DNA from 2 places in the Robertmurraya sp. DFI.2.37 genome. Region 1 is predicted to be linked to the other one. Evidence: a T-box and tRNA genes for the amino acid it is inferred to sense, from the RefSeq annotation. Region 1 holds a T-box; the other holds one or more tRNA genes.
What was found. A T-box is a leader RNA that pairs with one kind of tRNA and senses whether it is charged. The one in region 1 lies ahead of leuS (leucine--tRNA ligase), so its partner is inferred to be a tRNA-Leu.
Positions count from the first base shown of each region.

Region 2: it has a tRNA-Leu gene. The T-box ahead of leuS (leucine--tRNA ligase) is inferred to sense a tRNA for this amino acid. The anticodon was not compared.

Region 1 is NZ_JARGEJ010000026.1:39,667-55,467, reverse strand. Features, by position in the region: gene PZE06_RS14710 (sensor histidine kinase) at 1-1,071, opposite strand, end outside; gene PZE06_RS14705 (ABC transporter permease) at 1,078-1,818, opposite strand; gene PZE06_RS14700 (ABC transporter ATP-binding protein) at 1,819-2,718, opposite strand; gene leuS (leucine--tRNA ligase) at 3,236-5,650, opposite strand; T-box leader at 5,858-6,077, opposite strand; gene PZE06_RS14690 (MDR family MFS transporter) at 6,309-7,511, opposite strand; gene PZE06_RS14685 (glycogen biosynthesis protein GlgD) at 7,738-7,902, opposite strand; gene PZE06_RS14680 (YtzC family protein) at 7,917-8,180, opposite strand; gene mnmL (tRNA modification radical SAM protein MnmL/YtqA) at 8,455-9,405, shown strand; gene mnmM (tRNA 5-(aminomethyl)-2-thiouridylate-methyltransferase MnmM) at 9,405-9,977, shown strand; gene PZE06_RS14665 (tetraprenyl-beta-curcumene synthase family protein) at 10,019-11,107, opposite strand; gene PZE06_RS14660 (alpha/beta hydrolase) at 11,120-11,923, opposite strand; gene PZE06_RS14655 (gamma carbonic anhydrase) at 12,172-12,690, shown strand; gene PZE06_RS14650 (helix-turn-helix transcriptional regulator) at 12,918-13,124, shown strand; gene PZE06_RS14645 (DUF3169 family protein) at 13,121-13,798, shown strand; gene PZE06_RS14640 (hypothetical protein) at 13,948-14,433, shown strand; gene metK (methionine adenosyltransferase) at 14,540-15,742, opposite strand.
Region 2 is NZ_JARGEJ010000017.1:1,080-15,239, reverse strand. Features, by position in the region: gene PZE06_RS11300 (AAA family ATPase) at 1-153, opposite strand, end outside; gene PZE06_RS11295 (ArsR/SmtB family transcription factor) at 962-1,288, shown strand; gene PZE06_RS11290 (SRPBCC domain-containing protein) at 1,475-1,984, shown strand; gene PZE06_RS11285 (DNA topology modulation protein) at 2,543-3,046, opposite strand; gene PZE06_RS11280 (hypothetical protein) at 3,648-3,776, shown strand; tRNA gene PZE06_RS11275 (tRNA-Leu) at 4,441-4,522, opposite strand; gene PZE06_RS11270 (hypothetical protein) at 4,903-5,136, opposite strand; gene PZE06_RS11265 (Ger(x)C family spore germination protein) at 5,162-6,319, opposite strand; gene PZE06_RS11260 (GerAB/ArcD/ProY family transporter) at 6,316-7,431, opposite strand; partial or broken gene PZE06_RS11255 (spore germination protein) at 7,448-9,011, opposite strand; gene PZE06_RS11250 (GNAT family N-acetyltransferase) at 9,427-9,984, opposite strand; gene PZE06_RS11245 (GNAT family N-acetyltransferase) at 10,004-10,573, opposite strand; tRNA gene PZE06_RS11240 (tRNA-Leu) at 10,719-10,807, opposite strand; tRNA gene PZE06_RS11235 (tRNA-Cys) at 10,841-10,915, opposite strand; tRNA gene PZE06_RS11230 (tRNA-Gly) at 10,925-10,999, opposite strand; tRNA gene PZE06_RS11225 (tRNA-Gln) at 11,003-11,077, opposite strand; tRNA gene PZE06_RS11220 (tRNA-His) at 11,112-11,187, opposite strand; tRNA gene PZE06_RS11215 (tRNA-Trp) at 11,199-11,272, opposite strand; tRNA gene PZE06_RS11210 (tRNA-Tyr) at 11,385-11,468, opposite strand; tRNA gene PZE06_RS11205 (tRNA-Phe) at 11,529-11,604, opposite strand; tRNA gene PZE06_RS11200 (tRNA-Asp) at 11,622-11,698, opposite strand; tRNA gene PZE06_RS11195 (tRNA-Met) at 11,871-11,944, opposite strand; tRNA gene PZE06_RS11190 (tRNA-Val) at 12,165-12,240, opposite strand; tRNA gene PZE06_RS11185 (tRNA-Glu) at 12,270-12,341, opposite strand; tRNA gene PZE06_RS11180 (tRNA-Ser) at 12,353-12,445, opposite strand; tRNA gene PZE06_RS11175 (tRNA-Asn) at 12,449-12,523, opposite strand; rRNA gene rrf (5S ribosomal RNA) at 12,691-12,807, opposite strand; partial or broken rRNA gene PZE06_RS11165 (23S ribosomal RNA) at 13,003-14,160, opposite strand, start outside.

The sequences.
Region 1 (15,801 bases):
TTTAGATGTTAATTGTAGGGATCCATCAATAAGCTCTAACCGTTCTTCCATTCCTTTTAAGCCATTTCCTAACCTAGTAGGATCCGAAATCCCCTCACCATCATCTTCGATTGCGATCACAACTTCCCCTTCAAGAGAGCAAATGGATACATGACAATTTTTTGCTCCACTATGTTTAACCACATTGGTAACCGCTTCTTTTAAGCACAAGCTTAAAATATTTTGGGTCAAGTATGGGATATCGCTTAAATCTGAATCACCATTTAAATGAAAGGCAATGCCTGCTGTTTGGAGCAATGCTTGGACTTCTATAATTTCTTCCGCCACCGTAATGGTTCTCATATCTGATACAAGTTCGCGGACTTGAGATAATGCAGATCTAGCCGTTCTTTCCATCTCCTGCGCCTCTTTATGCGCTCTTTCCGGGTCCTTAACTGCCAGCTTACCGACAAGCTGGCTTTTTAGAGCCAACAACGATAATGTATGTCCAAGGGTATCATGAAGATCACGGGCAATTCTCATTCTTTCCTCACGCTTTACAAGTTCTTTAATTTGTTCGTTTGCTTCATCCAATTTTCTTTCAAGCTCCATCCTGCTGATCATGGAGCGGATTCCAAATGGCGCCACAAGCATAATAATAATAAAAGGGGTAAAATAAAAAATGCTCCTCTCAAAGTCATGCGCTTCCATATGAATGAGAAATGGCAAAATAATCGTACCTGCAAGAAACATCAACATATAAAAAAATATTTTTTTCCGTTGATACCAGCCAATAAAATGGGCAGAAAAAAAGCCAAGGAATACATTATTTACGTTATAAAAAAGAGAGAGAATCAAAATAATCCCAATTTGCATGAAGAGCCAAAAACTAAACATGTTTTTGGCTTCACTTGACATATAAAGCTGTCGGTACGTGAAAAGAAAAAGAAATAGCAATACGTATCCAAGGATTTGTTTCAAGCCGCTCTCCTGACTCACATAATAGCCTGGCATTAATAAATACACTAAAAAAATATATGGAAACAGACCATACTGTCTAGGAAAGAGCGCAAATCTTTTTTTCTCACTCATAAAAGCTTACACCGCCGCTTCTTGTTTTCTCCTGATATAGCTTGATAATACCATGAAAATGATGAGGTATCCGATTAAAACGAGGACATTCGAAACGTCTGGCCCATTTCCACGGACAATTTGCCATGCCCCATTTCCAAAATTATAGGAAGGGAGCCAATGGGCCATTTTTTGAACGATTGTTGGCATAATTTCCAACGGCATCCACATCCCTCCGGATAAAGCTAATAATAAATAAACAAGATTGCTAACACCTGAAACGGTGTCGACCCGTTTCATAGTCCCAAATAATACGCCCAGAGCTAAAAAAGGAGCAGATGCAAGTAAAATCCATAGCCCACTCAATAACCATTCTAGAGGTGATAAGGAAACACGATTTATAAGACCTCCTGCCGTAAAAATAACGATAATCGAGAGAATATGAATAACCGTTTGACCAACCATTTTTGCGAAAAAATAAGCGTTATTTGAAATCGGGGTAATTCTCATAAACAATGACCAGCCTTGCGTTCTCTCCTCGACAAGTCGAACCCCGAGCGTCATAATAGCGGACCCCATTACACTAAATGCCGTCATAGACATTAAATAATGGGCTTGCCATTCCTGATCATTGTCGAATGCATGATTAAAAATTCTTGTGAAAATAACATAAAAGACAATCGGCATAAGGAGAGACCAAAAAACATAATAGGGATTTCGCAAAATCTTGATTATTTCCATTCTACACTGCATCAATAACCCTTTCATTTATATGGCCTCCTTATTTTTCGTTAATTGCTCAAACGCTTCATCTAGTCTTCCCTTTTCTACCTCAATCCCTTTGACTCCGAGCCTTTTTTCAAATAAATAAGCAAGTACGTCATCCGTTTGCTCGGTTACAATAAAGACGCGATTTTCCTTTATATAAACATCAGAAACGATCGCTAAGCTTCTAATTTCATCTAGCGGTACTGCACCATTCTCAAAAAAGGAAACAGACTGCTTCGTAAGCTTATTTTTTATCGCATGTGGAGTTCCATCTGCGACAACCTTTCCCTTATGGAAAAGGAGAATTCTCTCTGCAACATCATCTGCCTCCTGCAAATAATGAGTCGTGAAGATAATTGTTTTCCCTTTTTCTTTTAATGCTTTAACAGTATCCCAAAATCGTTTTCGGGCAGTAATATCCATTCCAACCGTTGGCTCATCAAAAAATAATAAATCTGGATCACCAGCAAGTGCTAGTGCAAAGCCCAGCCTTCTTTTTTGCCCACCTGAAAGCTTATCAGCCCTTTTTTTCATTTCTTCTTTTTTCAGACCTGTTAATGCCACAAGCTCATCAAAATCCATCGGCGCTGCATAATAGCTCCTAAATAATTGAATGATCTCTTTCACCGTTAAGGTATCAATGACGCTTACTTCCTGAAGCATAGCTCCAATCTTTTCACGCACGGCCTTTTCCTTTGGGTCCATTCGAAAAATTTCAAGTTTCCCCTCTGTTGGCTCTAACAATCCTAACATCATGAGGATGGTCGTCGATTTCCCAGCACCATTTGGACCTAAAATAGCGACAACTTCGCCTCTCTGAATCGAGCAGGAAAGTTCATCAACAGCTATTTTATCTTTAAACTTCTTTGTTGCTTTTTCAATTGAAACCACTTCTTCCACCTTATCCACCTCCATCGTTTCTATATTTAGTATAACGACGGGACAAGCGTTGAGATTAGTGGATTGTGTCATCAATATGTGATGACATTTGTCATAATCGTTCCTTTTCCATAAGCCAAGTTTGCAAACCAAACGCGCAGGGCAGCTTCGGAACAAGCAGAGAGCAGATAGTTCCTGCGATGTTCATTCTAAAAGCTTTCCTTCGTACTCATCGTTGTATCAACTTAAAAGGGCTGTTCTTTCGATATAGGAAACCTACAGCGCTAACACCTCCGGTTGACTTATCGTAGATTGTAAAAATCCAAATATCAATTTTTACTGGAACCAGAAGTTTGTTAGGCTTGGAGGTTGTTCCGGTCCAATCGGATCTCTGTTCGGACTTTTCCACCAGTCCCTTGCTCATTCCAGTCCAACCGCACGAATTTCATACAAAAAAACTCCCCATTAAATAGCCAGATTACCTATTAATCTGGCTACTTAATAAGGAGCATATCAAAAGTTCATTCGGCCCTTTTATTTAATTTGCAACAATGTTCACTAGTTTACCTGGTACAGCAATTACTTTCCGTACAGTTTTGCCGTCAATTTGTTCTTTTACCTTTACATCTCCCATCGCAATTTCTTCAAGCGCCTCTCTGTTTGCATCAGCCGGTACCATTAGCTTCGCTTTCACCTTACCGTTAATTTGCACGACAATCTCAACCTCATCATCTACAAGCTTAGCCTCATCATACGCTGGCCATGCTTCATACGTAATCGTTCCATCATGTCCTAGCTTTTCCCATAGCTCTTCTGCTATATGCGGAGCTATCGGGGCTAACATCTTTACAAAGCCTTCCACATAGCGGATTGGCAATACATCCACTTTATAAGCTTCATTAATGAATACCATGAGCTGAGAAATCGCCGTATTAAAACGCAAGCCCTCAAAATCCTCTGTTACTTTTTTGACTGTTTGGTGATATACCTTTTCTAATTGAATGTCTTCACTATCCTTCACCTTCGGACTTAACGTACCATCCTCTTCAACGAACAGACGCCAAATTCGATCTAAGAAGCGACGAGAACCATCTAAGCCATTTGTTGACCAGGCGATCGATGCATCAAGTGGTCCCATGAACATCTCATACAAACGCAGGGTATCCGCTCCGTGACTAACAATGATATCATCAGGATTTACGACATTTCCTTTTGACTTACTCATTTTTTCATTGCCTTCTCCAAGGATCATCCCTTGATTGAATAGCTTTTGGAATGGCTCTTTCGTCGTAACAACGCCGATGTCATAAAGGAATTTATGCCAAAAACGGGCATATAGTAAATGAAGCACCGCGTGCTCTGCTCCCCCAATATAAATATCCACTGGCAACCATTCTGCTAATTTTTCTTTATCCGCGATTGCCTTATCATTATTTGGATCAATATAGCGTAAGAAATACCAGCAGCTCCCTGCCCATTGCGGCATTGTATTTGTCTCTCTACGACCTTTTTTCCCTGTTACTGGATCGACAACATTGACCCAGTCTTCAATGTTCGCTAACGGAGATTCTCCCGTTCCAGAAGGCTTAATCTCCTTTGTAACAGGAAGAATCAATGGAAGTTCTTCCTCAGGAACAGCTGTCATCGTTCCATCTTCCCAATGAATAATTGGGATTGGTTCACCCCAGTAGCGTTGACGGCTAAACAACCAATCGCGAAGACGATAAGTAACTTTCTTAGTTCCGATCCCTTTTTCTTCAAGCCAATCAATCATTTTTGCAATAGCTTCTTCTTTACCCATGCCATTTAAGAATCCAGAATTCACATGCTCTCCATCACCTGTATACGCTTCTTTCGAAACATCCCCGCCAGCAACAACTTCACGGATTGGCAAAGCAAACTTTTGTGCAAATTCAAAGTCTCTTTCATCATGCGCAGGAACAGCCATAATTGCACCTGTACCGTAGCTGACAAGAACATAATCGGCAATCCAAATTGGCATTTTTTCATTATTGACTGGATTAATGGCATATGCACCAGTAAATACACCTGTTTTCTCTTTTGCTAAATCGGTACGCTCTAAGTCACTTTTGGTTTTAACCTGCTCTAAATACGCGGCTACTGCCTCTTTTTGTTCAAAGGTCGTGATTTTTTCAACAAGGTCATGTTCAGGAGCCAATACAGCATAGCTTGCTCCGAACAACGTATCTGGGCGTGTTGTAAAGACGGTAAACGTTTCATCATGTCCATCAATCGCAAATGTCACTTCCGCACCTTCAGAGCGTCCAATCCAGTTCCGCTGCATTTCCTTAAGGCTTTCCGGCCAATCCAACTCCTCTAAATCCTCAAGAAGACGATCAGCATAAGCTGTAATTTTTAACATCCATTGCTTCATTGGACGACGTTCAACCGGATGCCCACCGCGTTCACTTTTACCATCAATAACCTCTTCATTCGCAAGCACTGTTCCAAGCGCAGGACACCAGTTAACTGCTACCTCATCGATATATGCTAAGCCTTTTTCATATAGCTTTAGAAAGATCCATTGCGTCCACTTATAGTAGTTCGGATCTGTTGTGTTAATTTCTCTATCCCAATCATAGGAAAATCCCAGTGCCTTAATTTGGCGTTTAAATGTTTCGATATTATGCTTTGTAAACTCTGCTGGGTCATTTCCTGTGTCTAACGCGTATTGCTCAGCAGGAAGACCAAAAGCATCCCATCCCATTGGATGAAGAACGTTATAGCCTTGCGCACGCTTCATTCTTGAAAGGATGTCTGTTGCTGTATAGCCTTCAGGGTGCCCTACATGAAGCCCTGCACCTGACGGGTATGGGAACATATCAAGAGCATAAAATTTTCTTTTCCCTTTATTCTCACTTGTTTTATATGTTTTATTTTTTTCCCAGTAGCTTTGCCACTTTTTTTCAATTTCCTGATGATTAAAACTCATCTTTCTTTCCTCCTAATAAAAATATAGTGTGAATATGTAGATGATTATTGCGATATTTTTTTTGGCGCTCTTTTCAATAATATTGCTGCTTTTTGAATTAGCTAGCAGCGTATAATAGCAGACCGCATATAAATGGGTTAAAAAGCTCTATTTAAACATAACATAGCAACATGGATAGCGAAAACATAATAAAAAACCCCTCATCCCAAAAGGGACGAGAGGATTATCATTAATCTCCCGCGGTACCACCCACATTAGTGACAAAGTCACTCGCTCATCCATCCTTAACGCGGTTAACGGCAAACGCTACTTATTTTCACGCTTGCGACTCAAAGGCGAGTTCGTGATGGTCCCGGTTGACTTTCACCCACCGTCAACTCTCTATATACGGGTAAACATCATTACTATTCCTTATCCCAGTCATTACTTTTATAAATGGTTTTGTTAAAACTGAAAAAACTTCTGATTCTACGTGTGAAAAATCAATACCGTCATTTAACAAAAACCGTATAGATACAAACATTGTATAAAATTTCCGAACGAGTTGCAAGTTGTTAAAATGGCGAAAAAGTAATAACTAGTGTATGTTCATCTTCTTAAAATGTACTCCCTCATATTCCGATTTTACCATCTTTTTTAGAAAGATATACATGGTGATTTAATGACTTACTTCCGAAACAACCTTTTGCTCAGACTTCATTGCCAATTTCCGATCGTAGAAAATCGTTGTGAAGATGGCAATCACAAATAAGAAAATCAAAACGGTAAACAGCATCGACATCCCATATAAATCAACCAACAGGCCTCCGAGAATAGGTCCAATCATTCTTCCGCCAGTTGCTGTACTGTTGACAATCCCTTGATAAAAGCCTTCTCTTCCTTTCGGAGCAAGCTTATCAGCAATCGTTGGCACTGCTGGCCAAACAAGCATTTCTCCCACTGTTAAAATAATCATCGCAGTTAAAAAGCCAGAAAATGCCTCTGCCTTTGCTGCAATGAAAAAAGAAATAATAAAGATCAACATTCCGATAACAATTTGTGACTTAACATTTTTTTCAATTGCTTTTATTCTCAGTGCTCTATTTAAAAATGGCTGCCCTAACACAATTAACGCACCGTTAATTGTCCACAAAAAACTGTATTGCTTTAATGATATATTTAATTGCTGTGTATAAGTGGAGATTGTCGCCTGCCACTGTACATAGCCTACCCAACAGAGAAGGTAGCCGATACATAAAATCAGCAGTGCATATAATTTTGTATAATCTTTAACAGGTTTTGGTTCTAATCGTGCCGCTGATTGCAGATTGGCTGTCGTTTGAATCGTACGATACCCCATTGAAGCAATAGCTAAAAAGATAACATACATCAATGTGTTTGCAATGAAAATAAATTGAAACGAATAAGAAGCAACAATTCCGCCCAATGAGGCACCGATCGCCACTCCGAGATTTTGCGCGACATATATGGCATTAAAGGCTCTTCTGCCCCCTTCTTTCCAAACAGAGCCAGCCATTGCATACATGGATGGAAAAATGATTCCCGAACCAAAACCAGCTATCGTGAGAAAGATGACATAAGGCAAGAAGCTATGCCAAAAAGACAAGCCTGTAAATGAAACAACGGTAATGGTAATCCCTAAAAGAATAGACTTATATCCGCCAATTTTGTCAAAAAGAAAACCGCCAAACAAGTTCCCGATTACGGTTGCCCCTGCATTTAACATCAAAACTATTCCTGAGATAGACAAGGTCTTGCCAAGATGCTCATGAATATAAATCGCATTTAAAGGCCATAAAAAAGAAGAACCTGTAACATTTACCGCCATTCCAATAATTAAAAGCCAAAGACTTCGTGGCATGCCAATCGCTCCTTTCCCTGTTCCCTTTTTATATTTGTAAACAGCGCCTAAATAGCGCAAAACTTCGAGTTCCAAAATATTATATTATTCCTTTTTTGCCTTCAGTGCAATGATTTAATTTATTCAGTTTTTTCTTATAAAACGAATTTTTTCTAGACCATAAAAAAGAACGGTCTAAAAGCGAATTCGTTTTTAGACCGTTCTTTTTTATTGGAAAACGAGCCGATTACTCTTGATGAAATTTTGATTTAATCGGCTGTCCTCCTGATTTTTCATACGTCTTTTTAGCTTTTTTTACCTGATCAAAATCTTGTCCAAGCTCTAAATCTTGATTGTTAATGCCATTTCGTGTTTTTTGCTCAGGATTGTTTTGTTTTGAGCGTTTCTTCACTTTTGAACCTCTCCTTAATGCTCATGTAAGATCAAATTATTTTGCACTTGCTGTAATTGCAGTCTCATCCGATGGAGCTGTTCGCGCTGTTGTCCATTTGCACTGAGAGCCATTTTCGCCAAATCATTATACGCCGTTTCAATTTGTTGCATCGCCTCTGTAAATTCTGTTTCATTATCATGTTCCTGTCTTGTATGATCCTGATATTGTTCATGAGCGTTGCGTATCGCATCCTCGCACTGCTGAAGAAGGTCTTCGATTGATTGACGAGTAGCCATCCTATAAAACCTCCCACTCATTTCATTTAACGAAGCATAAAAGCTTCTTTTTTAGTTTGTTCACCCCATCTTCTCCTTACCCGTTTTTTACTATAGAAATAAACTCCATTATGAAAATTCCTTATTTCATGTTAAAATTTTTCTTATGCTTAATAGAAGTGCGAAGCTTGCTTCATTAAAAACTTGAGCGCTCACGTTACAAATTCACTATTCATTTGGTTTGTTCTGTGGCGAAAGGTTTATATTTTTTTCGAAAATAAAGGAGGGTACTGATTTGAATCAGACAAAGCCTTTTCCATATGCATTAGATGATAAACGTTATCATACATGGAATTACCATTTACGCCAGCAATTTGGCCATAAAGTATTTAAGGTAGCATTAGATGGAGGGTTTGATTGCCCGAATCGAGATGGCACCGTTGCCCATGGAGGATGCACCTTCTGCAGTGCAGCAGGCTCAGGAGATTTTGCTGGAAACCGAGCGGATGATCTTGAAGTACAATTCAATGAAATTAAAGAAAAAATGCATGAAAAATGGAAGGATGGCAAATATATGGCCTACTTCCAAGCCTATACAAACACTCACGCTCCAGTAGCAGAATTAAGAAAGAAATACGAGCGTGTCCTCGCACAAGAGGGGGTTGTTGGTCTGTCGATTGCGACTCGTCCAGACTGCTTGCCCGACGATGTTGTTGAATATTTGGCAGAGCTTCATGAAAGAACGTATCTTTGGGTTGAACTTGGCCTGCAAACTGTACATGAAAGAACAGCCTTATTAATTAATCGTGCCCATGATTATGAATGTTATGTAAAAGGGGTTGAAAAACTTCGTAAGCATGGCATTCGTGTATGCTCCCATATCATCAATGGACTACCGTTAGAATCATACGACATGATGATGGAGACAGCACAGGAAGTAGCTAAGCTTGATGTACAGGGGATAAAAATTCACCTGCTCCATTTATTAAAAGGGACACCTATGGTTAAGCAATATGAAAAGGGAATGCTTGAATTCCTTTCTCAAGAAGATTACGTAAAGCTCGTATGTGATCAGCTAGAAATTTTACCTCCTGAAATGATTGTTCATCGCATCACGGGAGATGGCCCCATCGATTTAATGGTTGGTCCGATGTGGAGTGTCAATAAATGGGAGGTTCTTAATTCAATCGATGCCGAGCTAAAACGCCGCAATAGCTGGCAAGGAAAGTATTGGGAGGCAAAATAATGAAGCTTCAAGGGATATTGCCTTTTGCAAGAACATTATTAACAAATGCAGTCGGTCCGGGAGATATCGCGATCGATGCGACCGTTGGAAATGGTCATGATACCGTATTTTTAGCGAATCTCGTTGGAGAAAATGGACATGTTTTTGGCTTTGATATACAGGAAGCGGCGATTGCTAACACGATGACGCGCTTACAGGAGCATGGACTTAGCCATCAAGTGACATTATTTCACAAGGGACATGAAAAAATAGCAGAATCTATTCAAGCAAGCATGCATGGGCAAATCAAAGGAGCTATTTTTAATTTAGGCTACTTACCTGGTGGAAATAAGGCAATAGTGACGCAGCCCAATACGACAATAGCAGCGATTGAGCAATTGCTGGAAATCCTTGCTCAAGAAGGGATCCTTGTGCTTGTCATTTACCATGGTCATCCAGAAGGTGTAGTAGAAAAAGAAGAACTACTTTCATACGTGAAACAGCTCGAACAAAAAAAGGCTCATGTTCTCCAGTACCAATTTATTAATCAAGAAAATGCCCCGCCATTTATCATCGCAATAGAAAAAAGATAAGAATGCGTAATTGTGATAAAATGACAAAGACCGACTCAAATTTATGAGTCGGTCTTCACTTTTAATGAAGGAATCCATTTTTGCACTTTGCGGTAAAGGCGTCCGTTCACATAAAAGAAAAAACTCACTAATCCGCTGCTTTTAATCATCTCTCTGGCCAGCAACTTGACCGATTTCTGCCTGCGAACTTTTTCATCGGACAAATAAATTCCAAGTAAGCCTCTATTAATGAGGCGATGAAATTGTTTATTCGGAAGTCCATCAGTATGCTTGTCCGCTTCCTCGACAAAATGCTTTAAGCGATCGAATAAACTTTCTTCATTTTGATAATAAAAACAAAAATTCAAATCGCCACCAAGGCGATCTTCTTCTTGATCAATAAAATAATCCAATAGAATATGCAAACCTTGTATATATGGAAAATAGCCATTTTTAATTTTCTCAGCGTCTTCTTTATTAAAATCAGTGCTCATCCCATGAGAAACTAAAGAAAAAATCCCAAGCGTTGAACCGGAGCATGCCGAAAACTCGTACCATTCCATTTCAGGGATTTGATTCTTATGGCGCTTAAACCATTTTTGCAATCGGGGAATCCGTTCTTCAACCTTAACATGCTTATGTATTTGCAAGTCGCAGTAATAGCCACAAAGCTCGAGTAAATAGTCTTTAATATCACCATAAGCGGCGACATTATTCAAAACATGCTGACATGTTTGCGATAATTCCTCTAAATACCCTCCATCATCAAATTCCTTTCGAAATCGATAATACTTTCGTTGCTCCGCCCCAACTGTTAAAGCCACTTCCATGGATTCATGCAAAGCAGAAAAATCATCAGGATTCAATGAAGTACTTCGATCGCATAAATTATCTAAATAATCGCTAATCGTTTGATAGGCAACAATAAATTTAATCGCTTCCTTATACCTCTCCCCAGCCATAATCGCTAAGATCGAACCACCTTCACAGTGGAAGGTTTTCCCTTCAATGCTGGCCAATGCCTGTTTCCTCAATTCCGGATCAGGAATTTCTTCTGCACGTTTCTTCCAATAAGCAAGCTCAACATGTGCTGTTGGTAAAATATGGCGATATACTTTTGACATTAAACTAAGCGGTTCTGACGGTATCATAAACATCCTCCGTTAAATAATGTAACCAATTGCTTTCAATTGACTATATACAAAATCCTTTGCATATTCAAATACTTCATCCCTTTCAGGATCATTGAAAATTTCATGATAGCACTTTGGCCATTCCTTAAAGCGTTTCTCTGACAATGGTGCATAATTAAACCATTCTTTAACAGCGAGCTTATTGACGATTTTATCATCGCCGCCCTGCATCACAAGGAGAGGAACATCATGTGTTTTTTCTATTTCTTCAAAAGCAAGCTTAATCGAACTGTCTAATTCGCGAAACCATCTTACCGACACCTTATCAATATATAACGTATCGTTTCGGTCAACATCTTGAACTTCCCTATTTCTGGTTGCGATTTTGACGGTAATACCAGGATCCACCCGCAACTCAGGGGCAACAACGTTTAAAATATGGGTTAAGCCGTTTAACAGCTTTCCGGGCTTCTTCACTAAGCCGAGGCAAGGAGATGATAAAATAACACCCGCCAAGTCTAGCTTCACCTCTTGAAGCAAACGGATCGTTATTAATCCCCCCATACTGTGCCCCAGGAGAAAGACAGGCAAATCGAATTGATAAGCCGTCCTCACCCAGTCCTTAACCTCTGCTATATACTCCTCAAAAGAATCAATATGCCCTCTTCTAGACCTTGTTGTGAGACCATGTCCAGGCAAATCGCCCATGATGACTTGAAAGCCTTCTTTACGCCACATTTCAATTAACCATCCATAGCGGCGATGATGCTCCAGCGCACCATGAACGATGACTATGACTCCTTTTGCTTCCCCGTCTGGTTCCCATTTCCACATGAATATTCCTCCTACAAAGCCCTTATCAAACAGTTCTTCCATTTATTTAAATTGGTTATAGACCTACAACCTTAGTCAAATCGGTTCATTCTATTCAACCTGATGGTAAAAAAGAATCGAAATTATAGTTCATTTTAACACAAAAAAGGCGAAACCTCAGAGTTTTTACCACCGCCTCTGATTAATTCACACTTTTTACACAAAAATTAGGTACAATGGGAGTAAAACCTCTTAAGGAGAGAATGCTCATGATTTATCCATTTCATCACACATCTCCCAAAATTTCAGCTAGCGCCTTTATTGCTGACTACGTCACAATCACTGGAGATGTGATAATTGGTGACGAAGCAAGCATCTGGTTTAATACAGTTATTAGAGGAGATGTTGCTCCTACAATCATCGGCAAAAGAGTAAACGTACAGGACAACTGCGTCCTTCACCAAAGCCCGAACAACCCATTAATTCTTGAAGACGAGGTTACCGTCGGGCATCAAGTGATTTTACATAGCTGCATTCTTCGCAAAAATTCATTGATTGGAATGGGATCCATTATTTTAGACAATGCAGAAATTGGTGAGGGTGCTTTTATTGGAGCTGGAAGCCTTGTGCCACAAGGAAAAAAAATCCCGCCTAATACACTAGCGTTCGGAAGACCTGCTAAAGTAATTAGAGATCTTACGCTAGATGATATTAAAGATATGCAAAGAATAACAAGAGAATACGCTGAGAAAGGGCAATATTATAAAAAATTGCAGCAAAACAAATAAAAACATTTTTTGGAGACGACATTTATTCAATGCGTCTCTTTTTTTATTCATGACCATATTGCTGATAAAATCGATGCTAATTCATTAGCTGCGAGGCTTTGGCATTTATAAGAGGTAAACCAAATATATAATAAATTTTTCACAAAAAAGAAAATTATCTTTGTCTTTTTGACTATTATACTTGTCAAAAGGACAAAGATAATTTACTATGTATACGAGGTGATACGATGAAAACTCGACTCAAAGAATTGCGAGCTAGAGATGGACTAAACCAAACGGAGCTGGCAAAAAAAGCAAGAATCTCTCGACAAACAGTCAGTCTAATTGAAAGGAATGAATATATGCCATCATTATTGATTGCAATAAGAATCGCCAAAGTATTTCAAGAACCAATAGAGAATGTTTTTATTTTTAGCGAGGAGGAGCTATCATGAAAATCTTAGTTATTTACATCATCATCTTTTTATTTGCACTCAATGATTTAATTTCTCATTTTAACGAAAGAGCGCTTGATGCAAATCTTTTAATGCTAGTAAATATAGCGATACTTCTTTTTTTAATCATAGCTAGGTTTCAATTCTATAAAATTATCCGTGGCAGTCAACAACAAGTGGAAAAAGATAAAGAAGATTCCCACTATATTGCTTTAGAGAGAAAAGCATATACGAGCACTTCTTTTATTCAAATGGCACTTTCTCTCTCCTTTATCGGACTGCTTATTGGCTTTTTACTACTTCGAGAGACAGCACCAAGTGTGCCTTTTTGGAGCTTTGCTTTAATGATTATTTCTGTTTTTAATTTTTTTCCTAATCCTCAGCTTATGAAGATCACAAATCCAAACTTTCAATTCCCTAATCCGCAGTCCAATCATTATAATCAAGAAGTAATTGACCAATTTGATGACGGTGAAAAATATGTCATCTTAAAAAGCTTGCTTAAAGTATATTCATTTTTAATTTGGGGCCTTGTTATTTTAGCATCCGGTCTCATGTACTATTCTATTTTTAGCGGAAACTCTCAATTAATAAGTATAATCGGCATCGGCATTTTACTCATTCTTATACAAATAAGCTACACGACTAGCCTAAAGCCAAATAAACTGAAATAATTTTGGAAAGCATCCTCAAAGAAATCATCATGAAAATCCAATACAAAATATGGAAACAATGATACACTTAGATTATGTAGATTCACGCTGTAAACAAAACTACTTGGTCAACTACCGGGTAAGATTTGCTTAAAAAAGGAGGAGCTTGATTGTATTTATATCATATGACTATTCAAAATGAGTTCGGAGAAAATATAAGTTCGGAAAAGGTTTTAAAAGAAGGATTAACGCATCGAACCGCAACAAGATGGTATTCAAGGGGTGCTAATTTCTTTCCAGAATTAACGGAGCGTTGCAGACCAACGAATTTACCAAAATGGATTGATTTTAAAGTAGCCTTCGGTGCAGATTTGGAGCCATATGAAAAACCGTATTATCGTTTTCCTATGTTTAGTGATAAGATCTTAGTTTTTAACTTCGATATATCAAGCGAATTATTTGCTTATCTTGAGGATAAATATGATGGGGGTAACGGGGCCCTTGTTGAGGGATTACCATCAAAGGAGGAGTTAATGAAACAGTATTGGAAAAGTATGATGACTCTGTCTGACTATTTAAAGCACAAACCTTTTAATAAGCCTGAACTTTATATTTTTGAACAGGTTCCTGCAAAATTAATTGACTATATTGAGTAATATCAGCTTTAAACTTTGACAGAGTGATAATAAAACTGCAGACAATCTTGAATATCGAGTTTGTCTGCAGTCTGATAGGAACTAAAGAGAATTCTGCCCCCTCTTTTTAACCCTTTAATGCCTGCTCACGCAAAGCATCAGCTTTATCCGTACGCTCCCACGGAAGGTCGATGTCTGTACGACCAAAATGCCCGTAAGCAGCTGTTTGCTTGTAAATCGGACGGCGTAAATCCAACATCTTAATGATGCCAGCAGGACGTAAATCGAAGTTATGGCGAACTACTTCGACTAAAATATTTTCGTCTACTTTCCCTGTTCCAAATGTATCGACAGCGATAGACACTGGTTGTGCGACACCAATCGCATAAGCTAGCTGTACTTCTACCTTATCAGCTAGCCCCGCAGCAACGATATTTTTCGCTACGTAACGGGCAGCATAGGCTGCAGAGCGATCCACTTTTGTCGGATCTTTACCAGAGAATGCACCGCCGCCATGACGAGCATAACCACCATAAGTATCTACAATAATTTTACGACCTGTTAAGCCTGCATCCCCTTGAGGACCCCCGATGACAAATCGTCCAGTAGGATTGATAAAATACTTTGTATTCTCATCAATTAATTCACTAGGAACAACCGGACTGATCACATGCTCTTTAATATTGCGCTGAATTTGTTCAAGGGTAATTTCAGGGTGATGCTGTGTTGAAATGACAATGGTATCAATGCGGACCGGCTTGTTGTTTTTATCATATTCAACGGTCACTTGTGTTTTTCCATCCGGTCGAAGATAAGGAAGAATCTCTTCTTTCCGAACTTCTGTTAGACGGCGAGATAATTTATGCGCAAGTGAAATCGGAAGCGGCATAAGTTCCTTTGTTTCATTACAAGCAAACCCAAACATTAATCCTTGGTCACCTGCACCAATTGCTTCAATTTCTTCATCCGTCATACTGCCTTCACGTGCTTCCAAAGCTTGATCAACACCCATAGCAATATCGGGGGATTGTTCATCAATCGAAGTTAATACTGCACAAGTTTCAGAATCGAATCCGTATTTGGCTCGATTATATCCAATCTCTTTGATCGTTTCACGGACAATCTTTGGAATATCTACATATGTAGAAGTAGTAATTTCTCCTGCCACTAAAACAAGTCCTGTATTGACAGAAGTTTCAGCAGCAACACGAGCATTAGCATCTTTTGCTAAGATCGCATCCAATATTGCGTCAGAAATTTGGTCACAAATTTTATCTGGGTGACCTTCAGTAACTGACTCAGAAGTAAACAAACGCGCGTTTCTTGACATCTGACTTCCTCCTCATCTATAAGTACGAGGGCTTTCCCCCACGCTGATACGGAACTCAT
Region 2 (14,160 bases), on a different contig from region 1:
GATCGTCACTGGCTCAAAAACAATCGATTCAAAGCATTTTTTCGATAAAATCTTAAATGGATAAAACGAGTCATAGCACGTTCTTTTTATATTCATGAAAAAGTCGAATTCCATATCCTCATTCGGAAATGAAAAAGCATATAAATAAACCATACTTTCCTCCTTAACTACTGAATCTCTTTTACTCCATTATAATAAGATTCAGACTGACTTTGCGAATTCTGAGTAAATTTAGTCTAATACAAATATCAAAATGACTGATATGAAATGTATGGCTATCTCTGAATTTTCCTTGTTATAACCATCAATTCAAGCTGGGGTAGGTATGAGTCTCTCTTACCTACCTCGACCTAAAAAGCCCATTGAAATGGCTTCCCTTCTGCAACACATTCTCTAACCAATTTTAAAGACCTTCTTTTTTTCAAATTTTCCCCTTCCGTGAATGATCCATTTCTTTGAACAATGTTGCTGCTGCCTTTCTTCCTTTGCTAGATCGACAGAGATAGGGGCAACTGCCAAGTCACTCATCTCGACATTAAATATTTTACAAGTTAGGTGACACACTAGTTGAAAAAAAGAGATGGCTACCTAATTACGAAAAAAAGAGGAGCATGTTCAGCTATTCATCCATAATTATCACCATTATAAATCACAAGCACTTTTACATCATAAAAGATATTTAACAGCCCGTCTGAATAAGTACACGACTGTTCCAAAGATTACTACTGGTTCCTGTAACTAGTCAGCTTAACTTTACCTGACACAACGAATGGTTAATAGAAGCCTGTGGCACAATCTATTATAGCTCGTTAAATTATTTTCTGAATATTCCTTGTATGGAATAATAAATCCAACAACAAGTTATGACATCATTATTTAGAAATTCGGAGGTGATATTCTTAATATAATCACAAGCGATTATAAAAATTAGAAACATATACATGTTGGGAGATGATTCTATATGAACGTACAAACCTTCAGTGCACTAGCTGAATCCAACCGACTTGATATTGTTGACCTTCTTCTTGACGGACCACTTTCAGTAGGAGAGATTGCCCAAAAGTTAGAACTAAACCAGCCGCAAACCTCTAAACATCTTCGAGTATTGAGTAATGCTGGACTTGTTGAGGTTCATCAGGTCGCTAACCGTCGCATTTATAATCTAAGACCAGAACCGCTGCAAGAGTTGGATAAATGGCTTGATTCCTACCGTCGAATATGGGAAGCGCGGATGGATCGTTTGGACGATTATCTCAACGTATTACAGGGAAAAAAAACATTGAATTAAACTAAGGTTAAAAAATCAGCAAAAATGATTTATCAAGTTGGTCATGGACTCGCTTTGAGCGATTATAAAGCAAGCTCTAAAAGAACAGCAAAAGCGGAGGCATCCTAGTAATCATTACATTGCCATATTGGAAAAAGTTAATAAAACGGAGAAAAAGATATTTATTAAGTGGATGGAGGAATTAAGATGAATGAAATCATTTCAAGAGTTGAGAATGAGCGGGTACTGGTGTTGGAGCGCATTTTCGATGCACCACGGGACCTCGTGTTCAACATGTTCAAAGAACCTGAGCATCTCAAGCATTGGTGGGGACCTACTGGTTGGGAACTTCCGGTTTGCCACATCGATTTCCGACCAGGTGGAATTTGGCACTTCTGTATGAAATGCACGGATAAAAATCAAGGTGATTTTTACGGCATGGAATCTTGGGGGAAAGTTATTTACAAAGATATTATCGAGCCGGAGACCATTATTTACACCGATTACTTCTCAGATGCCGAGGGAAACATCGACGAAAATATGCCATCAACCGAGGTCACGTTGGAGTTCATTGATCTGAACGGCAAAACGAAACTTGTAAACCGTGCTGAGTATGCGTCTGCAGAAGCTCTCAAAAACGTCATGGATATGGGTATGCTCCAAGGAATTACCGAGACTTGGAACCGTCTGGAAGAGCATTTGAACGAGAGCAAATAAAATAATTTATACTTACAAGATGGGGAAATGATTGATAGTAGTACCAAAGATTGTCCCCTACCTTTGCTTCCTAATAGAATCGAAGATGGGGGACATTTTTAAACTTTTTTCTTAATTCAAAAGTCACCAATCCCGCAATACTTTGATCCAACACAAGACAAAATTTAGATTAGCTTTGGCAAAAGGTCATCACAAGACGGCACTTCACATATGCCACTTCAAAAAAAGGAAACGATGTAACCTGACATGGCCGCTAATCCTCACGAATAGAAAGGGGAGGAACGGCTATTTATCGCACTTTCTATGTAGTATGTTCGTGATTTAGACGATGTGTCAAATAAAACCCGTTACCGTATTCTAAAAAACTCGCAAACATTGATTTATCAACAAGCTAAGTGGATTTAATAAAATTTACGTAAATTATTTAGATGATCCTAGTGGTCTTCTTTTTTGCGGCCTATAACAGTCCATTAAACTTTAAGAAAATCTTGCAAAAATTTTCTATAAGAAATGATTGTATTTACTTAATCGCAAGGGCATTTTTTGGGGAATAAGGACTTAAAGTTTTTCTAAAAACCGTTGCACTTCCTTTGGTGTTCTTAATATAATTACTTCTTTATCTTTAGACAACCGTATGAGCCTTTTCAAAATTCCTGGCCTTTTTGTTTTTGGATATTTCCATATCCACATTAAAAAATCTAAATCAAATCTTTCTTTGCAGCCTTCTCCCATATCGGGCCTTGTTTTATTTCGGTACCTCAACATTCTTTTAAATGCACGATAGACACAAATTATTCTATGAAAATCAAGGAAAATTATTGTATCAGCAGCATTTAGCCTTATCTCCATTGTTCCACCATAGTTTCCATCAATAATCCATTCTTCTTTTTTCACTAAATCATTTTGAACTTTTCTTTGTTCCTCTTTAGGAATGGCTACCCAATTTGGCTTCCAAAATAAAACGTCAAGATGATAAACATTTATTTTTAGCTTATCACTTAATTGTCTTGCTAGTGTAGATTTCCCTGATCCACCTGAACCAATAAGTACAACCTTCTTCATAAGAACCCCTTAATAAACAATTCTATATCGTTTATTTAATAATAACTTAACCTTCGAAAATATGTAAAAGTTTCTTCTAGAATATCCCTCAGCACTCACCTATTTGGCAAATAGCTATTAATTATGGCGCCTGTCAAAAGATTTTGCCCATTTAAAATGGTATCCAAATTTTTGGGCACTAGGCAATAGCACTGCACATCCCTTCAAGTGTCTACCCTATCCTAAACTGTTGTCTCATTCGTTCCTTTATTTAGACAGTTCATTGAACTCTTATATTTTTCAGCAAATTCTTTTATTCGACATAAATTGCAAAAATGTTAACATTTTTTTAGTTTATTAAAAATCTATATTTAAACCTTAAAGTAAACATTAGTTTTCAGCACTACATTCTTTGAAATTAGTTTTTCCTTCATCTCTTATATCTGAAAAGCTTCCTTTGCATAGAGAGTCATGAGATTACATTTTACCTACCATATATAATATATTGTGTTTGAGTATAGTAATAAATTACCAATTTTCTGATAATAAACAAAATTCTATTTATTAACTTTGATTTTCTTGTTAATCTATTTACAGATTTACACAAGAAGGAGGTGTTATGATGAAAAAATGGATTATCCGCCTTGGCTTAGTGGCTATCATTACAGTAACAATCACTGCCCCAGCCTCTGCCGCTGGTCAAGAGAAACCTAATTTATGCAGGGATGCGCTATGTTGGATTCAGTACTAATGCCTTTTGAAATTAAAATTAATGGTGAATAAGGCGAGGATCTCATTAAAAATCTTGCAGCTTCGCCTTGTTCTTTTAATAGGATTTTTTATTAGCAAGCATAAAACACAAGTAAAACATACATACCACTCGCCAACGCAAAAAATTAATCTTATTTCAAAGACTCTTTGTAACAATGGCTATCACCATTAATGATTATCATTAGAATTTAATAAGAATGATATATTATTGCCATTACCAATTCTAATCCGATTTTATGTGATTTCCTCATTGAAAAAATTGGTGAGTACTAATGAACAGATTATCATACTTATCTTCAGTATGGTCAAATGATAAGAAAACTTAACTTAGAAGTGCCTATAGAACTATACTAGTAGCATATTACTAAAATGTATTATTTAAATCTCGTTCCTCAATAAATAGCGCCAGCGCATTATCGAAAGCAAGAAAAAAATGAACGTAGCGAACCTAGTAATTTCATGAGTACTTCTGTTTGTAATGCGTTAGTGCGTCTTTTCCGTGTCAATTTTCGCAACTCATTTCGCTAAATTTCCGACGGTTCGTACTACCACCGAGTATGACTTTTCGGTCAAAATCGTGTTCGCATACGAAAAAACGGCGACTCATCATTACGATAGTTCGCCGTCAAATCAATGTCTTATGATACCGGTGGTCGGGGTCGAACCGACACTCCAGAAGGAACACGATTTTGAGTCGTGCGCGTCTGCCAATTCCGCCACACCGGCATATTTTGATTGTCAAAAGATAAATAACATTATCTCAAGACAAAGAATATCATATCACGATAATATTAGTTTGTCAAACTAAATTTATGTTCGGATTGAAGTCAAATATTTTTGAGCAAAAAATTGTCACACCTTATTTCCAAACATGCGTTCACTGTTTTTTGTGATTCTGTCGGTGCTTGATTATCACCCCTGCTAGTGTTGCCTTTAACGCTTATTAATGGAGAATGCTGCTGTTCCATTTAAATATGTTGCCTCTTGCGAAGCAGACAAGTTCGACAGAGAGGTCTGCATCCTTATCTTGAATCGCAAGGGCGAGGTTATCCTCTCTCATCGGCCATGTTGTCGTTGTAGTGTGCGAATGGGAGACACGACAGAGCTTACCATAGAGTACGAAAGATATTACTTATTTGCATTAGAGTGAAATCAACGATTTTTGCTGGCGAAGGCATAGATGGAAAAATCACATAAAAAATCGCGATTGCCCAACCTAGTACAGTTAAAGTTATGAAAGCAATCTTTTCATTTTTTTCGACTGTTTTGATTTTCGGCCATTGGAAAATGAACATCAAAATAACGAGTGCCGTTATACTGACAATATATACCCATTTCATCCTCTTCACCTCTATTTTAGAAGCCTCAAGTTTCGCTTCCTTTTCCTGCTCTCAAAACACGGGCATCGATGTCAAAATCCACTTGAACAGTCGGAAATTTCTCATCCCAATCTCCTTTTATATTTTTCCATTTTTTAGGATGGTGTCGGCGAAATTCTTCCCCAAAACCGATGATATCAATCTTCATTTCTTTTTGAACCGTGTCTAGAGTGTCTGTTAGACGCTTTTCAATCTTTTGGACCAACTCGTTTTCCAGTGCTTTAAGTTTGTCTAATCTCTTCAAATCCCAACTCGTTTGGTTTTGGATGACATCATCTATCGTTACAATTTTAACCGTCATTTTTAATGATTGGCCGTCTATTTCCGGAACTAAATCCGTTCTTCCTTTAATTAAATTCATCGATATGATCTCGTCTGCTTCGTCAGGTTCGACAGTGACAATCGATTCATTGATCTCATTTCTAAACCAGAGCACTCCTCTTGATATCTGATCATTAATGACTCCGATCATCTTCCCTTGTTTTAAAACTGCCGAACGATGAATGTATGCAATAGATTCCGAGGGAAGCTGCCCTTCTTCCGGAGACAATTTATCAATCATCGGAAGAACGATCGCGCCTTGCTCTCCCTTCAGCATTTCCATTAAATCGAATAATGTCGCCTTCATTAATACTTCGGATTCCGCTAACTTTATCAGCGCTTCGGAAACACTTCGTTCCAATGACGGACGTAAGGCCATATTTTCCTTTGCCTTCCCGTCACTAATAAAGACATAACTTCTCAAACGGGGCTCAGGATGGCGGACAAAAAAATCCAATTCATCGCTTATTCCATTCTCAGCAAACGCTTTGCTGATCACGATCGCCTCTGCATGGCTCCACAGAATTTCCCGGGGAAGCTTTTCATTAAGGTTCTCGATCGCTTCTGGTATGGAGCTTCCTTTACCGATTTGGAGAACTGTGCTTTGCACGCCCCCTTGGTTATTGTCTTCTCCTCCACCACTCCCATTACCGCTCCCGCCAGGAGAATGTATTTCTGCTGTAAGTTCGATCTGCCCTTCTTTATTTTTATCGAGAGCGACTCCGGTAATAATCGCAAGATCATTGGTTTCCCTTCGATCCCAACAGCCCGTAAGCAGCACAAAAGCCATAAAAATAACGCCAATCATGATTGCACGTCTCAATTTGTCCGCCTCACTTTATGCTTAAAAATCGTTTTGCGTATGTACGCTCCTAAAAAAAGAAATATAGGGATCAACAGTCCGTACACTAAAGTATCCATTATTTCATGGGAGACTATTCGAAAATGTTCAGCTGCTTCTGCTGAATTAAGAAATGCCTGCATGGCAAATACTCCGATTAAAAAGCCCATTGGCAAAACGAGCGAGCGATAGTCTGAAAGGTTAAGCCATTCAGCAGTTCCGATCACCACGACATAATAGAACACGCAGAGCTTAATAAATGTCCCCGCAATCCAAATCGCCATTACGATTGATTCAAGATGTGACAGAAATTCGGCTAGGCTAATATATCTGGACGCGCTCATGAATGGAGCGTTAAAGTTCTCGGTCACATTCCCGAATAACCAAATAACGATAATATTGGTCACCACCAACGTTAACGTAACGACGAGTACCGAAAGCATTCCAAACTTCAGCCCCTTTTCACGGTCTGTTAAAAAAGGGAGAAAAAAATAGATGATGCCAAATTGAGCGAACCACGTGCATAACACCCAAGCCCCTTTTAGTGAAGGCATCAACCCGTTTTCCATCACAGGAAGCATTCTTTTTACCTCTACATCGGGTAGGACAAGAATGATAATGACTAAAAACAACAAGAAAAAAACTGGAAAGACCATTCCTGCCAGCCTTCCCAAAACTTCCAGTCCCCCATGTACCGCAAACGCACACAATATCACCATCATTCCAATAATCACGGATTTTGGCGTGTGCGGGAGAAATTCACTAACGACATATTCACCGTACTGCCAGAACATCACACTCAATGAAGTGATTAACAATAGCAGCAGGAGCAGCCCAAGCATTTTCCCCCAAAAGGTTCCAAGAATATGTTTGCTGTATTGCATAATCGTATCTTTGGGATAATACTTGTTTAACTTGTATGCGATATATACACTTAAAAACCCTAGAGGAGAAGCCAAAATAGGAGAGATCCAAATATCCTGTTTTGCAACATTAAAGACGGTAGCCGGAATAAAAAGAATCCCCGTTGCCAAAATAGCATGATACATCAATAATCCCATTTGCAATGCTGATATTTTTCCTTTTTCAATCACTGCTCTCACCTCATCATTACTCGCCGCCTTTATCGGAATGCGGCTTCTGATTGGAGCCTTGTCGGTGTTTATTATATTCTCCCGTTAAATGAGGACGCGTATTTAATTTCCATAATGGAGCTCGCATGAGTGCATCCTTCATATCTCTTCCTTTCATCGGTGCCACTGGTGAAAGGTACGGAACTCCAAAGGAACGTAATGTGCTCAGATGTGTCATGATTGCAAGAAGCCCTATCATGACCCCTACCAATCCAAACGTTCCAGCAAGCAACATGATAGGAAAACGCAACAATCTTATCGGAATAGCAAGATTGTAACGGGGAATGGTAAAGGAAGCGATACCAGTAATCGCCACGACCATAACCATATGATCTGAAACTAAGCCGGCATCCACAGCCGCTTGACCGATAACCAATGCACCTACAATGCTGACAGCTGCTCCTACTTGTTTTGGAAGTCTAAGACCCGCTTCCCGCAATCCTTCAAACGTAATCTCCATAAGCAGCGCTTCCACCAAGGCAGGAAATGGGACAACCTCCCGTGAGTCCACCATTGTAAGCAGCAAGGTAGTAGGCACCATCTCCTGATGGTATGTAATAACCGCAACGTATAGAGACGGTAACAGTAGAGAAATAAAGCAGAATAAATAACGGAGCCAGCGAGTTGCTGAAGATATTAAAAAATGATGATAATAATCTTCCCCTGATTGGAATAAGGAAAAGAACGTTGTCGGGGCAATCAACACAAAAGGCGTACCATCAACAATGATAACTACACGTCCCTCTAACAAACTCGAAACGGCAGTATCAGGCCGTTCCGAAATAAGCACTTGTGGAAAAGGGGTGTATGAATTGTCTTGAATTAATTCTTCAATATAACCGGATTCCAATATTCCATCGATGTCAATTCGTTCCAACCGTTGATTAATTTCTTCAATTAATGTTTCATCCGCAAGATCTTCGATATAAGCGAGGGCAATTGTAGTCTGCGTATAACGCCCCAGCTTTAATGTTTTTATTTTTAATTGAGGGCTTTTAATCTTTCTTCTTAGCAAAAGAGGTATTGACCTCCAATGTCTCAGTAAACCCTTCGCGCGGCCCTCTAACAACCAATTCACCCGTCGGCTCTTCAACAGCTCGTCTTTCCCACTTAGCCAATCCCAAGGCAAAGCCCTTTTCATCGCCTTCTAATAACAATATTGGATTCCCAACGGATAACTGTTCGATACAGGCCTCAAAAGAGGAGATCTTCACTACCTCTGCAACAGACAATGTCTCCTCAATCAAGGTTTTGGGATTAACAGTCCGCTTTTCGGATTTTTTCATAAGCGGGGTTAACACATTGTTATCCATTTCTTCAACATTGGAAAGACCTTTTATGTAAATTAACTGAGCTTTTGTATGACCAGCAATTAAAAATGAACGAAAAACGACATCCGAACATTCTTTATAAAGCTCACGCAGGATGTCCAAGTTTTTGTCCAAATCAGAAAATAGTGGCTTTGGAATTTGTTTATCACCTTGCTGTGTTTTATTAATGTTCTTATTGAAATTAATCTTTTTTCGAAAAAACACCCGCATCCCACTTTCTCGATGGTATCCATTATATTCCTATATACGTAGTATCACACTTACCAAGCAAAATATACCATTTCCGTACTTGCCTGTTTCTTTAGTTCAACCCGTAAAAGAGGATGCGTTTGGACTTGAAACTACTTTCGGACCAAGCTCATAAATATTGAGCTACTCTATTTCTGCGTAAAATCTCGTGTTTCTCGTATATGATGCTAACTAATTTATTTGAATTAAGTAGTTATAAACAGAATACCCATATAAGAAAGCGTTTTCATTTTTTAAGAATTCTTTTTAGTAATTAAATTAGCGTATTTCATACCATACAATCGAGTTTCCCTTTTTTTATGAATGCTTTCATGAACTACTTTCCTTGATGAATTTATGTACACCCCTTAAACAAATAAGGGAGCGTTCGTTTTATTCATACTTCTTCGTGAAAAATATGATTATTCTCCCATTCCTCTCGAAGCAGTCCCATACGGACGGAATCATAATATTTGCCATTATAATAACGAACCTTCCTGAGCCTCGCTTCCTCTTTCATGCCAAGACCTTCGCCAACTTTAATCATTCTCATATTCCCTGACCAGGTTGTATAACCAACACGAACTAATGGCAAAGTATGAAATAAATGATTAATCCAAAGTTTAATCACTTTCTTTCCATAGCCTCCATTCCAATAATGCGGATCATAGATCACAATCCCCATTTCAAGCCAAAGCGAGGGCTTATGCTCCCAATAATAACCGACCGTTCCGATAACCAATCCATTCACTTCAATCGCCCAACGCCGTTCATTATCGACATAATCATCCTTCTGACGTAAAAATTCCTCATATGAAATACTTTTATGCTCATAGTACGGAGCATCCCATTTTTTCCACTCGGGAGAATCCTCTTTATAGATTAATTCCCACAACCTACTTAAATCATCATTTGTAATTGGTCTAATTATTAAATCATTATCCTGATAACTCACTTCATCACCTAGCTCCCCATTAATAAAACAAATCAAACTCTTCTTTTAAAATGGCATATACCTTTAAATCCCAATATTGCCCTTTTATATACATGCTTTTTCTATTAATCCCTTCAAAAGTCATTCCTGCCTTCTCCATCACTCTTTGCGATGCTATATTATCCACAAAGCATCTTGCTTGAATGCGCATGAGCTCCATCTGTTCAAAGCCAAATCTAATGATTGCTCTCGCTGCTTCTGTCGTAATTCCTTTCCCCCAATACTCTGGTGCAATCACATAGCCAATTTCTGCATTGTGATGATTCGTACTCCAAGAAACAAAATCAACGGTGCCGATAAAAGAACCCGTTTCTTTATCTTCTATTCCCCACGGAGCAATCTCCTCATTATTATATCGATTAAGGACAAAAATAATAAATCTCTCAGTATCAGACATACTTCTATGTACATCCCAGGTTACATACTTTGCAACGTCTTCATTACTCGCATATGAAAACATCGCTGCCGTATCTGCTAATGTAACTTTACGAAGAAGTAGTCGTTCTGTTTCAAGCGTCGGCAAATTTTTATAAATATCCCCAATAACCATTCCATTCACTTCTCTCTGTAAAAATTTAAAATTATAATCTTACAATTTAACAGAGAAATATGAATTTTTCAATAGCCATTTTCTAGATCAAAAAAAGATTTAATCAAAAGATTAAATCTTTAAATATCGTATGTATTGGATTAAATGGTGCCGAGGACCGGAATCGAACCGGTACGGTAGTCACCTACCGCAGGATTTTAAGTCCTGTGCGTCTGCCAGTTCCGCCACCCCGGCTAGTTCAAAACTAGCATCTTTATTTTATAAAAATGGAGGCGGCAACCGGATTCGAACCGGTGAATAAAGGTTTTGCAGACCTTGGCCTTACCACTTGGCTATGCCGCCATATTAAATTGGAGCGGAAGACGGGATTCGAACCCGCGACCCCCACCTTGGCAAGGTGGTGTTCTACCACTGAACTACTTCCGCAAATGGCTGGGCTAGCAGGATTCGAACCTACGAATGACGGAGTCAAAGTCCGTTGCCTTACCACTTGGCTATAGCCCATTGATTAAGCAGTGTTTAATAAATCAAATTTAAATGGGGCGATCGATGGGAATCGAACCCACGAGTGTCGGAGCCACAATCCGATGCGTTAACCACTTCGCCACGACCGCCATTATAAAATTGGCAGGGGTAGTAGGAATCGAACCCACACCAAAGGTTTTGGAGACCTTCGTTCTACCTTTAAACTATACCCCTATATTATATATATGTTCAGAGTGTTTCTTTAAGAAGAAAATTATGAATAGCTATTTTGCTTCTTTTTACTACAAAAAGTAGTGGTTCCTTATTTTCACTATTGAGAAAAGGTTGGTGGAGGGGGACGGATTCGAACCGCCGAACCCGAAGGAGCGGATTTACAGTCCGCCGCGTTTAGCCACTTCGCTACCCCTCCAAGGTATATATATTTTATACATTAAAGTTCATTAAATTATAACATATTTTGATATAAAAATGGTGGCTCAGGACGGAATCGAACCGCCGACACAAGGATTTTCAGTCCTTTGCTCTACCGACTGAGCTACTGAGCCATCATATGTAAAGTAAGTGGCGGTCCGGACGGGACTCGAACCCGCGACCTCCTGCGTGACAGGCAGGCATTCTAACCAACTGAACTACCGGACCAATGATTTTTTGCGTAAGCAAAAATATCTTTCCTTTGTCTTTTTCGACGTAGGAGAAAATAGCTTTCCTCTGTCTTTTTCAACGTTAGGAGAAAATAACATTCCTTGATTTTTTGCGTAAGCAAAAAAATCTTTCTTTACTTCTTCAAGTCTTACTTAATTGAAAAAGTCGATTGCGGAGGCAGGATTTGAACCTGCGACCTTCGGGTTATGAGCCCGACGAGCTACCAGACTGCTCCACCCCGCGATAATAGTATATATCTAGTTTAGCTCATGCTTCAAGATAGTTTAAGGACTGTCCCGATTTCAGTTAGTAACTCAAGGAGCGACTCAATCGGTACAACTCGCAGTTTATTCAATGAAGTAACGCTTGTTGCTCCACCCCGCGATAATAATATACTCAAAATCTCCACGTTTGTGAATATTAGAGGTGTGTTATTTTACTGCGCTACGCTTCGTAAAAAACATGGTGGAGGATGACGGGATCGAACCGCCGACCCCCTGCTTGTAAGGCAGGTGCTCTCCCAGCTGAGCTAATCCTCCGGAACTGTTGCAACAAGTGCAACTTTAAATGACCCCTACGGGATTCGAACCCGTGTTACCGCCGTGAAAGGGCGGTGTCTTAACCGCTTGACCAAGGGGCCAGATATAATAATGGCGGAGAGCAAGGGATTTGAACCCTTGAGACAGGTTTTGCCCGCCTACACGATTTCCAATCGTGCTCCTTCGGCCACTCGGACAGCTCTCCTAATGGCTCCGCGGGTAGGATTCGAACCTACGACCGATCGGTTAACAGCCGATTGCTCTACCACTGAGCTACCGCGGAAAATTATTAACTCATTCCTCTAGCTTGATTGCTTCCCGATTGTCCTCATCTCAGAAAGTTGATTCAAGTAGCAGCTCGATGAGTACAACTCGCAGGACATTCAGGATGCTTTGCTCGTTGCTCTACCACTGAGCTACCGCGGAATAAAAAATATATATAGAATATTCGCCCGGCAACGTCCTACTCTCACAAGGGGACAGCCCCTAACTACCATCGGCGCTGAGAAGCTTAACTTCCGTGTTCGGCATGGGAACGGGTGTGACCTTCTCGCCATTGTCACCGGACCAATTATTTATCAAGACATATTCTATTATACCGATTTACAGTATTTTTTCAAGAGAAAATTTAGTTTGACTCTGAAAAATACGATTGATAGATATCATTGCATTACAAAATCGCTTTGTACCTTCAAAACTAGATAATGGATGAAGAAGAGAAATTACAGAGAATCTTATCAAGCGGATTTTTTCCACTTTTATTTGGTTAAGTCCTCGAACGATTAGTATCAGTCAGCTCCACATGTCACCATGCTTCCACCTCTGACCTATCAACCTGATCATCTTTCAGGGTTCTTACTAGCTTGCGCTATGGGAAATCTCATCTTGAGGGGGGCTTCATGCTTAGATGCTTTCAGCACTTATCCCTTCCGCACATAGCTACCCAGCGATGCTCTTGGCAGAACAACTGGTACACCAGCGGTGCGTCCATCCCGGTCCTCTCGTACTAAGGACAGCTCCTCTCAAATTTCCTACGCCCACGACGGATAGGGACCGAACTGTCTCACGACGTTCTGAACCCAGCTCGCGTACCGCTTTAATGGGCGAACAGCCCAACCCTTGGGACCGACTACAGCCCCAGGATGCGATGAGCCGACATCGAGGTGCCAAACCTCCCCGTCGATGTGGACTCTTGGGGGAGATAAGCCTGTTATCCCCGGGGTAGCTTTTATCCGTTGAGCGATGGCCCTTCCATGCGGAACCACCGGATCACTAAGCCCGACTTTCGTCCCTGCTCGACTTGTAGGTCTCGCAGTCAAGCTCCCTTGTGCCTTTACACTCTACGAATGATTTCCAACCATTCTGAGGGAACCTTTGGGCGCCTCCGTTACTCTTTAGGAGGCGACCGCCCCAGTCAAACTGCCCACCTGACACTGTCTCCCACCCGGTTTACGGGTGCGGGTTAGAATGTCAATACAGCCAGAGTAGTATCCCACCGACGCCTCCACCGAAGCTAGCGCTCCGGCTTCCACGGCTCCTACCTATCCTGTACAAGCTGTACCAAAATTCAATATCAGGCTACAGTAAAGCTCCACGGGGTCTTTCCGTCCTGTCGCGGGTAACCTGCATCTTCACAGGTACTATAATTTCACCGAGTCTCTCGTTGAGACAGTGCCCAGATCGTTACGCCTTTCGTGCGGGTCGGAACTTACCCGACAAGGAATTTCGCTACCTTAGGACCGTTATAGTTACGGCCGCCGTTTACTGGGGCTTCAATTCAGAGCTTCGCGTAAGCTAACCCCTCCTCTTAACCTTCCAGCACCGGGCAGGCGTCAGCCCCTATACTTCGCCTTGCGGCTTCGCAGAGACCTGTGTTTTTGCTAAACAGTCGCCTGGGCCTATTCACTGCGGCTCTTCAGG